DNA from 2 places in the uncultured Salinibacterium sp. genome. Region 2 is predicted to be linked to the other one. Evidence: predicted binding sites of a transcription regulator. Region 2 holds the regulator's gene; the other holds the start of a gene.
What was found. Region 2 encodes LexA, which represses DNA repair genes until DNA is damaged. Its sites were predicted from a motif close to TCGAACANNTGTTCGA; they were not measured.
Positions count from the first base shown of each region.

Region 1: a site for LexA is predicted at 2,374-2,389, ahead of AACZ26_RS12690 (Rv2578c family radical SAM protein). Genes of this name have one in related genera too.

Region 1 covers NZ_CAXBBH010000004.1:68,706-75,784, forward strand. The annotation lists gene AACZ26_RS12680 (thioesterase family protein) at 1-745, opposite strand, end outside; gene AACZ26_RS12685 (Rho termination factor N-terminal domain-containing protein) at 789-1,055, opposite strand; gene AACZ26_RS12690 (Rv2578c family radical SAM protein) at 1,255-2,364, opposite strand; gene AACZ26_RS12695 (GNAT family N-acetyltransferase) at 2,542-3,006, shown strand; gene AACZ26_RS12700 (LLM class flavin-dependent oxidoreductase) at 3,044-4,408, opposite strand; gene AACZ26_RS12705 (flavin reductase family protein) at 4,552-5,127, shown strand; gene AACZ26_RS12710 (hypothetical protein) at 5,128-5,658, opposite strand; gene AACZ26_RS12715 (fumarylacetoacetate hydrolase family protein) at 5,758-6,615, opposite strand; gene AACZ26_RS12720 (RidA family protein) at 6,618-6,995, opposite strand; gene AACZ26_RS12725 (ABC transporter ATP-binding protein) at 7,032-7,079, opposite strand, start outside.
Region 2 covers NZ_CAXBBH010000003.1:24,312-31,390, forward strand. The annotation lists gene priA (bifunctional 1-(5-phosphoribosyl)-5-((5-phosphoribosylamino)methylideneamino)imidazole-4-carboxamide isomerase/phosphoribosylanthranilate isomerase PriA) at 1-287, opposite strand, end outside; gene hisH (imidazole glycerol phosphate synthase subunit HisH) at 367-999, opposite strand; gene hisB (imidazoleglycerol-phosphate dehydratase HisB) at 1,001-1,606, opposite strand; gene AACZ26_RS11385 (histidinol-phosphate transaminase) at 1,606-2,691, opposite strand; gene AACZ26_RS11390 (LysM peptidoglycan-binding domain-containing protein) at 2,778-3,140, opposite strand; gene lexA (transcriptional repressor LexA) at 3,372-4,061, shown strand; gene hflX (GTPase HflX) at 4,132-5,691, opposite strand; gene AACZ26_RS11405 (methyltransferase) at 5,734-6,354, shown strand; gene dapF (diaminopimelate epimerase) at 6,434-7,079, opposite strand, start outside.

The DNA of each region.
Region 1 (7,079 bases), on a different contig from region 2:
CGAATGGCCCCTCGCCGTCATGCAGCACCGTCGAGGTGAGACCGACCCCGTCGCTGCCGAAGCTCACCGAGTTCTCGAGGCCTAACCACTCACCGACCGGCAGTCGATACAGGTGGATCTGAAGGTCGACGTTGGGAAAGGCATAGCCGCCATCTCCCGGCTTCACGCGCGTAGCAATGCCGTTGCTAGCGTCAACGAGCCCCATGAGCCGCGCGAAGTCAGAGATTGGCTCAGCCGAGAGCAGCGGCAGTGGAGTGCGCAACCACACGCGGCCCCGTCCCGCTGCGTGATGCGGAAGCGCACGGGCCTCAATCGAGCGGATGTAACCGCCTGGCCACTCCACGAGATCGACGGGGTCGCCGGCCTGATCGGGGCCGGGCATCCGCCGGTCTTCAACGCCCGCAACCGCACCGGTATCGGAGGTGTGCAACCGCCACGCAGTTGCCCGCACGGCCACCCGCCCGCCCGCACTCAGCTCCGCCTGAATGAGCTCAATGGTGCGCCCCGGTCGCAGCATCGACACCTCGATGTCGAACTCTCCATCGGGAATGAGCCCCAAGATCTCGTAACTAATGCGAGCGATTCGTAAATCAGGGCGGGCCTCGAACGCCTCAAGCGCATGGGCCATGATCCCTGCAACAGGAGCCATGTGTTGCTCGCGTGGATTCCACGCACCCTGTGCGTGGATCGTCGACTCGAAACGACAATCACTATGGCGGAGATAATACGACGGCGCAGTTGACATCACTGCACCAGCCTAATCAGCATCGCTCTCAAGCTCAGCGGAATTAGTGGGAACGCAGTTTTTCAATCAGCTCGCTCTTCTTCAATGAAGAGTATCCGTGCAAGTCGAGTTCTCGAGCCCGCTCCTTGAGATCCTTGACAGTCCACTCTTCGTAAGAAGCAGACTCTCCACCCCGTCGTCCGATCTCAGAACGCCCCGTGTGTGCGGCGGCATTAGAAATGCGGGCAGCCTTCTCCTTCGACGCGCCACTACTGCGAAGCTCTTCATAGAGCTCCGGATCTTTGAGTCGTGAATTGTTAGTTGATGGCATCAGCGATTCTCCTCACTTCAGGCTTCGCGGCTATATCGAGCGCCGCACCTCTGTCAAGCCTAAATAGCGAGACACAGGCGAGCCGAAACTGTACGGAACCCCGAAGCTAACAGTGAGGAACCGCCCAGACGCCGAGCGAAGCAGAAGCGGATCGACACAGAAGCGGATCGACACAGAGGCGGCTCGACACAGAGGCGGCTCAAAACAGCATCGGCTGGGGCATTGCGCGGGCGGCTAGCTCTGGCGGCATCTCTTCTGCAATCAGCGAATGACCGAGCTGCGCCGGGTTGCCCCTCAACCCAGAATGCACGCGTGGCTGCGCGCGAGAACCAACAATGCCCGTGGCCGGGTCAAGCTTGGTGCGCTGCAAACCGTGGCGACGGATGATCGGCTGCAGTTTGGCCGCTAACCATTTTCTATACTCCTTCGGAGCGTAGTTTCCTCGGGAATACAGTGAGCGGTATTGTGCGAGCAATTCAGGGTGCGCACCTTCCAGCCACGTGAAATACCATTCCTTTGTTCCGGGCTTGAGATGCAGTGCAGAGTAGACAATGGACGTGCCGCCCGCTTCTTTGACCTGCGCAACAGCGCGCTCAAGATGATCCTGCGTGTCAGTCAAGAACGGAAGAATCGGCATCAAGAAGACGGCGCAATCCAGACCAGCATTTCGCACCGCGGTGACCGTAGCCAATCTCGCTTTCGCCGTAGGCGTTCCAGGTTCTACGGACTGCTGCAGCTCGTCGTCGTAAATGGCAATCGACATCCCGACATCAACAGGAACGTGCGAGCTCGCCTCAGCCAATAGATCGAGATCTCGCCGCAGCAGCGTGCCCTTGGTGAGAATGGACAACGGGGTGCCTGAGCCAGCCAGAGCAGCAATGATGCCCGGCATGAGTCGATAGCGACCCTCGGCCCGCTGATATGGGTCAGTGTTAGTGCCCAGCGCTACCGGGTGTCTCCCCCAGCGTGGTTTGCTGAGCTCGCGAGCGAGCACTTCGGCCACATTGACTTTCACGATAATTTGCGTGTCGAAGTCTTTGCCCGCATCGAGATCGAGAAATTCATGCGTCGGTCGGGCAAAGCAATAGGTGCACTGGTGCAGGCAACCGCGCATCGGATTAATTGTCCAACCGAATGGCATATCGCTCGCTGTCGGCACCTTATTGAGAGCACTCTTGGCGAGCACCTCATAGAAAGTCACTCCGTCAAACTCTGGCGTGCGAACGGTGCGCACCAGATTGTTGAGCTTGGCAAGCCCCGGCAACGCATCGGGCGCTTCGCTGCTGACTTGTTGGCCACTCCATCGCATGATGATTATTCGAACATATGTTCTAATAAGTAGCAAGGCCAGGTTGACCCGACAACACCGGCGACCTTTGCACGACTCCGCGTTGCCGAGCTTCGCAACAACGCGAGCGCTGCTAACGTCATAGGAGTGTTCTCTAAAGTGACAGTTCCTACGACCCTGCAGACTCGCGAAGGCGAAATGACTCTTCGCTACTCCGAACTCGGAGACATCGACACGATCCTGCAATTGCTTGCTGATGACCCCGTCAGCGCCTTACGCGGAGATACCGCGCGCCCTGAAGACCGTCCCGCCTACGAAAAAGCCTTCCACGCCATCGCCACGACTCCCGCGAATGCGCTTCTCGTGGTTGTCGCAGCATCCGGCGAGGTCGTTGCAACTATGCAACTCACGGCAATCCCCGGAATGGCCCGGCGAGGATCTCACCGACTGCAAGTGGAAGCGGTGCGAGTTGCCGCAAGCAAACGCTCAAGTGGCATTGGCGGCGCGATGATGCGCTGGGTAATCGACACTGCAGCACCCACGCTTGGTGCGTCCCTCATCCAGCTCACGTCTGATGAGGCACGAACGGATGCCCACCGTTTCTACACCAAGCTTGGATTCGAAGCCTCCCACATCGGCTTCAAGTACTCCGTCGAACTCTAAGCGCCCGCTTTCAACCGCCGCCGCAGCGCCTACTAAATTAGCGGCGGTAACTCGCGCCAGCGTGCTCGGCGGGCAAGCGATCACCTCGACCGTGCAACTTCTGCCGCAGGGTTCCCTTCACATATTCTTCGGGATATGACCCGCGTGCCCGCAGCACCGGGATCACGTGCTCGACGACGTCCTCGAAGGTTCCCGGCGTAATCGCGTAGGCCAGATTGAAGCCGTCAACATCAGTCTCCGCCACCCACGACTCCAACTCATCCGCAATCTCTTCACCGGAGCCCACGATGAAGGGACCGAGGCCACCGATCGCGCCGAGCCGAGCAATGTCTCTCACTTTCCACTCACTGCCGTCGCTATTGGCCTGTTGAAAGTTGGCGACGGTTGACTGAATAGCGTTGCTCTTGACGTTACCGATCGGTTCATCAAGGTCATATTGCGCGAGATCGATGCCCATCCAGCCCGACATGAAGACGAGCGCCCCCTCTTCGCTCGCGTAGCTCAGGTAGTCGGCGTACTTGGCGTGAGCTTTTTCTGTGGTCTCGTCGGTGATGATGGTGAGAAGCGTATAGATACGGGCGGAGTATCGATCACGCCCGGCAGCCTCCAGAGCATCACGGATGCGGCTCACCGTTGCTTTGAGCCCCGCTTTCGTCGAAGCAGCAACAAAGATTGCTTCGGCGTTGCCCGCGGCGAACTGGATACCTCTCGGTGATGCTCCAGCCTGATAGATCACTGGCGTTCGCTGCACCGACGGTTCTGACAAGTGGATGCCAGGGACCGAAAAATGCTTGCCGCTGTGCTCGATGTTGTGCACTTTCTTCGGATCGGTGAACACGCCAGACTTGCGGTCACGGATCACCGCGTCGTCTTCCCACGACCCCTCCCACAGCTTGTAGAGCACCTCAAGGCACTCGTCAGCGTGGTCATAGCGATCGTCGTGCTCAAGCTGATCGTCATTACCCATATTCCGCGCCGCCGAGGGCAAGTACCCGGTCACGACGTTCCAGCCGATACGGCCCTTCGTGAGGTGATCGAGCGTCGACATACGCCGCGCGAAGGGATACGGATGCTCATAGGCCGTGCCGGCCGTGATGCCGAAACCGAGATGTTCCGTGACATGCGCCATGGCAGAAACGAGCAACAAAGGATCGTTGACTGGCACTTGAGCTCCATGGCGGATCGCGGCTTCATTCGACCCCGCGTACACGTCGTAGGTGCCGAGGACATCCGCAATGAAAATGCCGTCAAAGGTTCCTTTTTCGAGCAATTGGGCAAGCTCAGTCCAGTAATCGAGATCCTTGTATCGCCAGGACTGGTCATCAGGATGACGCCACATTCCCGACGATTGGTGGGCGACGCAGTTCATGTCAAAGGCGTTGAAACGGATTTGTCTAGGCATGACCCCATCGTGCGCCGATAACCGCTAACCCGCATCTGCGAGTGAAACAAAGGCGCAACACTAGGTCATATATCGACATATGCTCGCTTCGAATCGAGAGTGTGTGCACGCTAGTCCACATCCCCGAGTCATTGGATGGACGAATGCAGATAACAGCCACCACCACGAGAACAAGCGATTCTCCCGCACCTAATGCAGAGGGCGCCGACATCGCGCTGAGCGCAGCGGAGTTTGCGGCCGCCTTCCGCCAGCACCCGGGCGGAGTCGCCATCGTTACCGCTGACTCTGCGCTGGGACCAATCGCGCTAACCGTGACATCGATAGTGTCCGTGAGCGCAGATCCGCCGCTATTTGCATTCTCGATCGGCCACAAGGCATCGACTGCCGCGGGTATTCGCCATGCGAGCTCGTACGTCGTGCACTTTCTCGGGAGCGAACAACTTCACCTCGCGAAACTATGCGCAACCAGCGGGGTCGATCGCTTTGCAGATCTCACACAGTGGTCACGACTTCCCACCGGTGAACCTTACTTTCCCGCAGCGCCCGTAAAGATTCGAGGTCAGCGGATCAACCAACTCGATACAGGCTCAGCATCGCTCATTGTGGTGCTAGCCCAGGAAGCCCAGATTCAGGATGAGTATAAGAGCGCTCCTCCGCTGGTTTACCACGACAGGGAATGGCACGCGCTGACTGAGCACTCCCAACTCGTGCAGACCTGACTACAGTCTCGACGTCGCTGTGACAACTGACGACTCATCGTCGCCCCAACTCTCGACGAGCGTTATGCGCCCGCGAGACTCCTTGATTGCGAGCACAAGAGCGATAATCGCGGTCGATATCCCCACGACGCCCAAAGGGTTCGCGATACCGATGGCAATCCCGAGTGCAGGTTCGTTCGGACCGCTCACGATAGTTTGTAGGCCAGCCGCAGTGGTATCGGGGATCGTCAGCCCTAAAAGAAACGCGCAGACTCCCGACGACACCACCATCGCGTGCGTGACCGGTCGCGTTGAAAAGCCTCGGCGCCCGGTTCGACGAATCGCGGCACCAACAAGAGTAAGAAGAACGGCAAATACAACACCCAACGTCGTCGCGTAGACAATCGTGAGATCGCCACCGATGCCAAAGAGATGCCTGCCGAAAGCCACCCACGCCGCTACGGCAAGGCCCGCGACCATCACCGAGGATCCGACATGGCCGGAGCGTGGCTGACCGGGCGTCTCTCGAACACGAATAGCGCTATACGTCACCAGAATCCCCCACTCGCACTACTTTGAGAATCCATCGTACCGATGCGAGCGCTGTGGGCCTGCCTGTCCGGCTGACAAACACACCCACAGCGCGCGGGGCTAGGACGCGTCTCGGTGAGCGACGCATTCTTGAGACATCGTGCCCAGCCCGCTGATTGTGCTTCGCACAACTTCACCCGCTCGCAAGTAACGGGGTGGCTGCTGGCCGAAGCCCACCCCGGGAGGAGTACCGGTGAAAATGAGATCACCGGGCAGCAAGTCGACAATGGACGACAATTCACTCACGAGTCTGGGCACCGAGAACACCATGTCTTTCATCGATGCGCTCTGCACAATCGCGTCATCAATCCAACAGTCCAGAGTGACATCAGACTGCTGCAAGAAAGTCGCGGTGTCCACGAAGACAGGCCCGAGCGGGGCGAACCCCGCGAAGGATTTTCCGAGCGAGAACTGCGGCGGTACGCCGCGCATTTGAACGTCGCGCGCCGAGTAGTCCTGGCCAATACAGAAGCCTGCAATCGCGCCGAGTCCGTCAGTTTCAGCGATGTTCCGTCCACCATGCCCGACAACTGCGACGAGCTCGACTTCCCAATCGACGTTGTCGCTCGGCAGCTTAAGCGGTTCAAAGGGGCCAGCGATCGACGACGCGAACTTTGTAAAGACCATCGGATGTTCCGGAACTGTAAAGCCAGACTCTGCAGCATGGTCTACGTAGTTAAGCCCTACCGCAAAAATCTGCCGTGGGGCCCGCGCAAGCGCACCCCACTGGGCAGAGCGCAGTTCGGACTCCAGACGGTCCCCCGCGGCAACATCCGTGCTCCACTGCATAAAACTCGACCAGTCACGGTAGAGCTCGTCGACAACGGTCGAGAATCGGCCAACGCTAGCTCTCTCAACATCGACAATCGTGCCGTCGATAAGTAGCGATGCGCGTCCCTCAATAACTGCGAGACGCATTGCTACTTCGCGGGAAGAGCGACGATCGCATCGAGCTCAACATCAAAACCGCGAAGATTAGCCTGGATCGTCGTGCGCGCGGGCAACGGCGCGGTCAAGAACTCCGCAGCGATCTCGTTGAACTCCGCGAAATCATCGAGAGTCTTGAGGTAGACGCCGTAGCGAACGGTGTTTTCTAGGCTCGTCCCTGCGGCCTGCGCAACAGTCTCAAGGTTACGGAAAGTTTGGCGGACCTGCTCAGCGAATGTTTCGCCAACGCGGTTACTGTCCTTGTCAAACGGGCCTTGGCCCGCAAGAAATACCAGCGAGCCCGCAACTACCGCAGAGGAGTAGGTGCCTGCGGGCTGAGGGGCGTCCGGAGTCGTGATTGCGTGGAACATTGATGCCTTTCTATCGTGTTGGTTGGGTAGTGCGTACTAGGCAGTACGGGATTGATCGCCGTGAAGGCGAGGCACAGAGGCAAG
Region 2 (7,079 bases):
TCGTCGTCGCGGATGCCGCCCGACAGCTCGATGTTGACACGCTTCGGCGTCGACTTGATGACCTTCTTGATCATGGCGTGGTTGTTGCCACGACCAAAAGCAGCATCAAGATCAACGAGATGAATCCACTCAGCGCCCTGATCGACCCAGTCGTGAGCAGCGGCACAAGGATCGCCGTAGCTCTTCTCGGTGCCTGCTTCGCCCTGCGTAAGACGCACAGCCTTGCCGTCTGCTACATCCACTGCCGGCAGCAGGGTAAGACCGGGGGTTTTGTTGAACTCGCTCATAGATACGCTCTCTAAAGACCTGATCGCGGAACGCCGCGCACAAGCATCCGATACTAGTGCACGACGAACAGGCGCAAAATCAGAGTGTCTTCAACCAGTTGCCCAGAAGCTTGATTCCGGCTTCGCCCGACTTCTCCGGGTGAAATTGAGTAGCAGTCAGTGGACCATTTTCGACCGCTGCCAAGAAACGCCCACCATGGTCAGCCCACGTTAGTTTCGGCTGCGGAAAAGGCGGCTGAACGTCAAGCGTCCACTGCTGTGCGGCATAAGAATGAACGAAATAAAAACGTTCATCGCGAACCGAATCGAAAAGGGTGGTGTCGTCGGGAGTTTCGACAGTGTTCCACCCCATGTGCGGCAAAATCGGCGCGGGTAACTTTTCTACAACTCCCGGCCACTCGTTGAGGCCATCGGTCTGAATTCCGTGTTCGTCGCCCGAGGCAAACAGAACCTGCATTCCTACACAGATGCCCATAACGGGACGACTGCCCGTAAGACGTTTCTCAATAATGGCACCGCCACGAACCGATTCGAGAGCCGACATCACGGCAGCAAAGGCGCCAACGCCAGGGACGAGAAGTCCATCGGCCGCTTCTGCGACAGAACGATCGGAACTCAAGCGAACATTCGCTCCAGCCACCTCAAGTGCTTTCGCCGCTGAATGAACATTGCCAGAACCGTAATCGAGGATGACTACCGAAGGAGAAGCCACTCTAAAGCGCACCCTTCGTGGACGGGATTCCGGTGACTCGGGCATCCGGCTCGACAGCAGCACGCATAGCACGAGCGAAAGCCTTGAACTCCGCCTCAGCAATGTGGTGCGGATCTCTGCCGCCGAGCACCGTCACGTGAACGGTGATGCCCGCGTTGTAGCTAATCGCCTCAAACACGTGACGAACCATTGACCCGGTGAAGTGACCACCGATGAGGTGCATCTCAAAACCGGCCGGTTCCCCGGTGTGCACGAGATAAGGACGCCCCGATACGTCGACAACAGCGCGGACGAGTGCCTCGTCCAAGGGGACGAGCGCATCACCGTAGCGGGAGATTCCCGCCTTGGAGCCAAGAGCCTGCTTGATCGCAAGCCCGAGAGCGATGCCGATGTCCTCGACCGTGTGGTGGACATCAATATGGGTGTCACCGCTCGCTTTGACCGTGAGGTCGATCAGCGAGTGCTTGGAGAACGCCGTCAACATGTGGTCATAGAAAGGAACGGAAGTCTCAATCGTTGAGGCTCCGGTGCCGTCGAGGTTGATCGAAAGTTCGATACTCGACTCGCTAGTTTCGCGCTTAATCGTCGCGGTGCGATCTGAAGTCATTACTCAACCCTACCGAGCGCTTGAAGGTCTGCCATCGCATCGAGAAATGCAGTGGTTTCTTCCGCGGTGCCCGCCGTCACGCGCAAGTGATGCGGGATGCCGACATCCCTGATCAGAATGTCTTGAATGAGCAACTTGTGGAAGAGCGCCTGCGGGTCTTCGACGCCGCCGAAGAGAACAAAGTTGGCTTCGCTCGGCACGGGACTAAAGCCGAGCTCCTCGAGACCCGCGGTCATCCGATCGCGTTGAATCTTGATCTCCTCAACCATCGCCAGCATCTCCCCCGCGTGGGCAAGCGCGGCTACAGCCGCCGCTTGAGTGAGAGCGGACAAGTGATACGGCAGCCGAACAAGCCGAAGCGCATCGGCGATGGCAGGATCCGCAGCGAGATAGCCCACACGCGCTCCCGCGAATGCAAAGGCCTTACTCATGGTGCGAGAAACGATGAGTCGCGGGCGGCCCTCGAGCAGCGAAAGAGCTGATTCTCGGTCAGAGAACTCGGCATAGGCCTCGTCCACGAGCACGATGCCGTCCGTCGCGTTATATGCAGCTTCGATCGTATCGTTGCGCACCGGCGTTCCGGTGGGGTTGTTCGGCGAGCACAGGAACACGATGTCTGGTGTGTGTTCGGCAATTGCCGCGACAACGCTCTCGGGAGTGATGTCATACGCAGGGTCACGAGGGGCAGTAACCCACTCGGTGCCGGTTCCCGACGCGATGATCGAATGCATCGAATAGGTGGGCGGGAAGCCAAGAACACGGCGCCCAGGGCCACCGAAAGCCTGCATCGTTTGTTGAAGAACTTCGTTTGACCCATTGGCGGCCCAGATGTGCGCAGGCGTGAGGCCGTGCCCCAAATAGCCAGCAAGAGATTCGCGGAGTTCAGTGAATTCACGATCGGGGTAGCGATTCGCATTCATTACCGCGCCGGCAAGAGCCATCACGATGTCGGTTGCGACTGCTTCCGGGATCGGATGCGTGTTTTCGTTCACGTTGAGTTGGATGCGCACAGGATCGGTCGGCGCACCGTACGGAGTCAGACCGCGAAGGTCGTCACGAATAGGGAGATCGGAAAGCGAGGTCACTCATCAATGCTAGAGGAACGAAGCCCCAGTGTTCTCCCGCGGTAAACATGCCCGCGCCCGAGTCCACATGCCTCGTGACGGCCGAACTAGTGAGAGAAACTGGCGGGGATCGCGAGCTCTTGGCCCGCAAAGATATCTGCAGACGGCAACTGGTTGATCTCAACGAGCTGCGCGACTACCTCGCGGGGGTCTTGCCCCGGCGCGTGCTGCTCTGCGATGTTCCACAGAGACTGACCGGCCGCGACATCTACGTAGGTAAATGCGCTTTCGTTACCTTCGAGAGTTGCTGCCGCGCCACCGCCATTAAGCGAAATGACGAGCGCAGCAACAACCAGGGGCGTGGCCGCGAGCGTCATCAAGACGACGCGACCACGCGTAGTGAGGCGAAGACGTGGTGCGGACTGACCAGCACGGACAACCGAGTTGGGCGCAATCGCTGCAGTAGACATCTATTCACTCCTCTAAGGGTTATCGCACCCGACTCTCGGCCGGGAGAGCCGGGTGCGAAGCTGTGTTCCGAACATACATTCGAATAGTTCGAATATCAAGTACATTTTCGAAGAAGCCACTGACATTTGTTTGAGAAACTCGAACAAATGTTTGGTTTTAGCCTCTCCTGCGGATACAGTTTCGAATGAGCCACTGACATTGGAATCGTCGCTGGCAGAAAAAGAGGACTCGTGACTGACGCAACAGCCCCCCAAGACGACGCTTTAGAGCGCGGAACACGGCGGCGAACCAGCCTGAGCGCCAAACAACAGGCGATCCTCGAAATGATTCAACGCTCAGTTGCCACTCAGGGGTACCCGCCGAGCATGCGCGAAATCGGCGACGCCGTGGGACTGTCATCGCTCTCGAGCGTGACGCATCAGCTCAATCAACTTGAGTTGAGTGGTTACGTGCGCCGAGACCCCAATCGCCCGCGCGCGATCGAAGTACTGATCGACGTACCCAGCGCGGTTGACGAATCCAGCACAATTAGCCCCTCAATGGGCGATGCGGCGATGGTTCCGCTCGTCGGTCGAATTGCTGCCGGAATTCCGATCACCGCTGAACAACACGTCGAAGAGGTATTCCCCCTCCCCCGCCAACTTGTGGGCAAGGGCGAACTCTTCATGCTGAAAGTTGTAGGAGACTCCATGATCGACGCCGCCATCTGCGATGGTGACTGGGTAGTCGTGCGTCAACAGCAGACCGCTGAAAACGGCGACATCGTTGCCGCGATGCTCGATGACGAAGCGACAGTCAAAGTGTTCCGCCAGCGCGACGGACACACGTGGTTACTCCCCCGCAACTCGAATTTCGAGCCCATTCTCGGCGATTACGCTCAGGTGCTCGGCAAAGTCGTCACGGTACTGCGCGCGCTCTAAGCCGACACCTCTCAGGCGTGCGAGGTCTCCGGTGTGGCCCAGCGAAAACAGGGCCACACCGACACTCGAGCTAGACCTGAATCGAAACGAACTCTTCGATCTCCGGAACCCGAGCAGGGTGAACGAGCGCCGTTACGAGCGTGCCATCCTCGCGATAATCCGTCGAGATCACTCGGCCCTGAACGTGCAATCGAGAAATAACCTCTCCACGGTCGTAAGGCACGAGCAGAGTTACCTCGATTTCGGGCGCGGGCAACAGCTCCGCGATGCGTGCGTTGAGCTCGTCGATCCCTTCACCGGAACGCGCGGAAACAAAGATTCCCGTCGGCTCAAGTCCACGAATCACCAGTCGCTGGTCGTCATCCGCAAGATCGCTCTTGTTGAAGACAACAATCTCTGGAATTCCGCGGGCACCCAATTCGCCAATGACGTCGCGCACCGTGCCAAGCTGCGCCCCGGGGTCTGGATGCGAAGCATCCACCACGTGAACGATGACGTCAGCCTGACCCACTTCTTCCAGAGTGGAGCGGAATGCTTCCACCAGCTGATGCGGGAGGTTACGCACGAAGCCCACAGTGTCGCTGAGGGTGAACAAGCGCCCGTCAGCGGTCGTTGACTTTCGCACTGTGGCGTCAAGGGTGGCAAAGAGCGCGTTCTCTACAAGAACACCAGCCTTGGTCATGCGGTTGAGCAGACTCGATTTGCCGGCGTTCGTGTATCCAGCGATCGCAACACTTGGCACCTCGAAGCGGTCACGATTGGCTCGTTTTGCCTCGCGGGCCGGGGCAAATCCCTTGATCTGCTTGCGCAAGCGAGCCATGCGAGTGTGGATACGGCGACGGTCGAGTTCAATCTTCGTCTCACCCGGTCCGCGGCTACCCATACCGGCGCCTGCGCCACCGACCTGACCACCGGCCTGACGGGACATCGACTCGCCCCAACCGCGCAGCCGCGGGAGCAAATACTCAAGCTGCGCGAGTTCGACTTGCGCCTTACCCTCACGGCTCGTGGCGTGTTGGCTGAAAATATCAAGGATGACGGCCGTGCGGTCAATGACCTTGACCCCCACCACGTCTTCGAGTGCTCGTCGTTGGCTTGGCGCAAGCTCCGTGTCGGCGATGACCGTATCGGCTCCCGTCGCCGCTACGACGTCCTTTAGCTCGCGCGCTTTGCCCTTGCCGAGGTAAGTACTCGGGTCGGGGTGGCTACGACGCTGCAGGAGCCCGTCGAGCACCACAGCGCCCGCGGTCTCCGCAAGCGCCGAAAGCTCACGAATAGAATTCTCGGCATCGCGCAGATTGCCCTGGCCGTAAATGCCAATGAGCACAACGTTCTCGATGCGCAGCTGGCGATACTCAACCTCGGTGACGTCGTCAAGCTCGGTAGAGAGACCCGCAACGCGCTTGAGCGCATGACGATCATCTCGATCGAACTGGTCACCGTCACGGTCGGACTCATAGTGAGCATCCGACTGCAACGCTTGAGCGCCCGAATTGCCGGAACCTGCTGATCCGAATCGCCTCACAGCGGCATGATCGGAGCCTTCACTCGCAAGAACACGGTCGACGGAACGCTCGGCGTCGTCGCCGTTATTGGCCTCGATACTGGTTTCTGTCGTATTTCGCGTCATTTGGGTTAACCCTACTTCTCTAGTTTTCGGTAAGTTCTGTGCATGGCCAACGAGCATTACTTCTCGTCATCACCCGAGAGTGATCTCAAGTTGCGGACGATTCACGCGACCATTGCTGGTGTCGAACGCGAACTTGTCACGTCAAATGGGATCTTCAGCCCCGAGCGCATCGACGCAGGAACACAAGTTCTACTGTCGAATGTGCCGGCGCCTCCTCCGGGAGGAAACCTGCTTGACCTCGGATGCGGCTGGGGGCCTATGGCGCTCACCCTTGCCCTCGAGTCACCTCATGCAACAGTGTGGGCGGTGGACGTCAACGAGCGCGCACTGGATCTTGTGCGGGCTAACGCCGAGAAATTGTCCATACTCAACGTTAACGCGGTTCTGCCCGCAGATGTTCCCGAAGACATAACATTTATGTCTATTTGGTCGAACCCTCCGATTCGCGTCGGCAAAAACGAGCTCCACAACATCCTGCTGAAGTGGCTTCCGCGCCTTGAACTTGACGCTGACGCGTGGCTCGTTGTGCAAAAGAACCTCGGATCGGATTCCCTCCAGCGTTGGATGGAAGCCACCTTCCCCGACAATTTCAGCTTCACTCGCGCCGCTGCCAACAAGGGCTACCGGGTGTTGCGAGCACGCCACCACCCGATCAACGCGTAGCACGCTAGCGCTATTCCGCGCCGAAAGCAGCGATCATGTGGAACACCACAACTGCAGCTCTCCGGCTGTGTGCGGCTCGCTAAGCGAGTTCTAGCGCCCCGGTGTACACGAGTTCGGCGGGGCCACTCAAAGAGACGTGCTCGCCATCTTCGGTGGGGAACATGCGCACAACGACAGTGCCGCCGGGAACAGTCACGCGCCACTGGTGTGGGGCGCTGCGTCCGGCGTAGTGCCGAATGGCAAGCGCCGCCGCGACGGCGCCCGTGCCACACGATAACGTCTCTCCGCTGCCACGCTCATGCACCCGCATCCGGATTGAACCGACACCGTCTTTTACGAGGGGCTCAGCGGGCACAACAAACTCAACGTTGGCCCCATCTTCGGGATGCGGTTCGATCACCGGGATGTAGTTGAGGTCGACACGGTCGAGTTCTGCCTCTTCGGCCAAGGCCACCACGATGTGCGGGTTTCCGACATTGATGCCGAGGCCGGGCCGCGCAACATCGAGCTCTTTGGCACGCACAAGTGGCTCTCCGCCATCGAGCGCCCAACGCCCCATATCGACCTGGTAGCCCGCCATGTTCCGCTGAACGTCTCGAACACCGCTGCGCGTGCCGATTGGCAAGGTATCGCCCGGCTCAAAATCGACGAGTCCTTCGGCCGAAAGATATTCCGCGTACACCCGGATGCCATTGCCGCACATCTCAGAGAGGCTGCCATCGGCG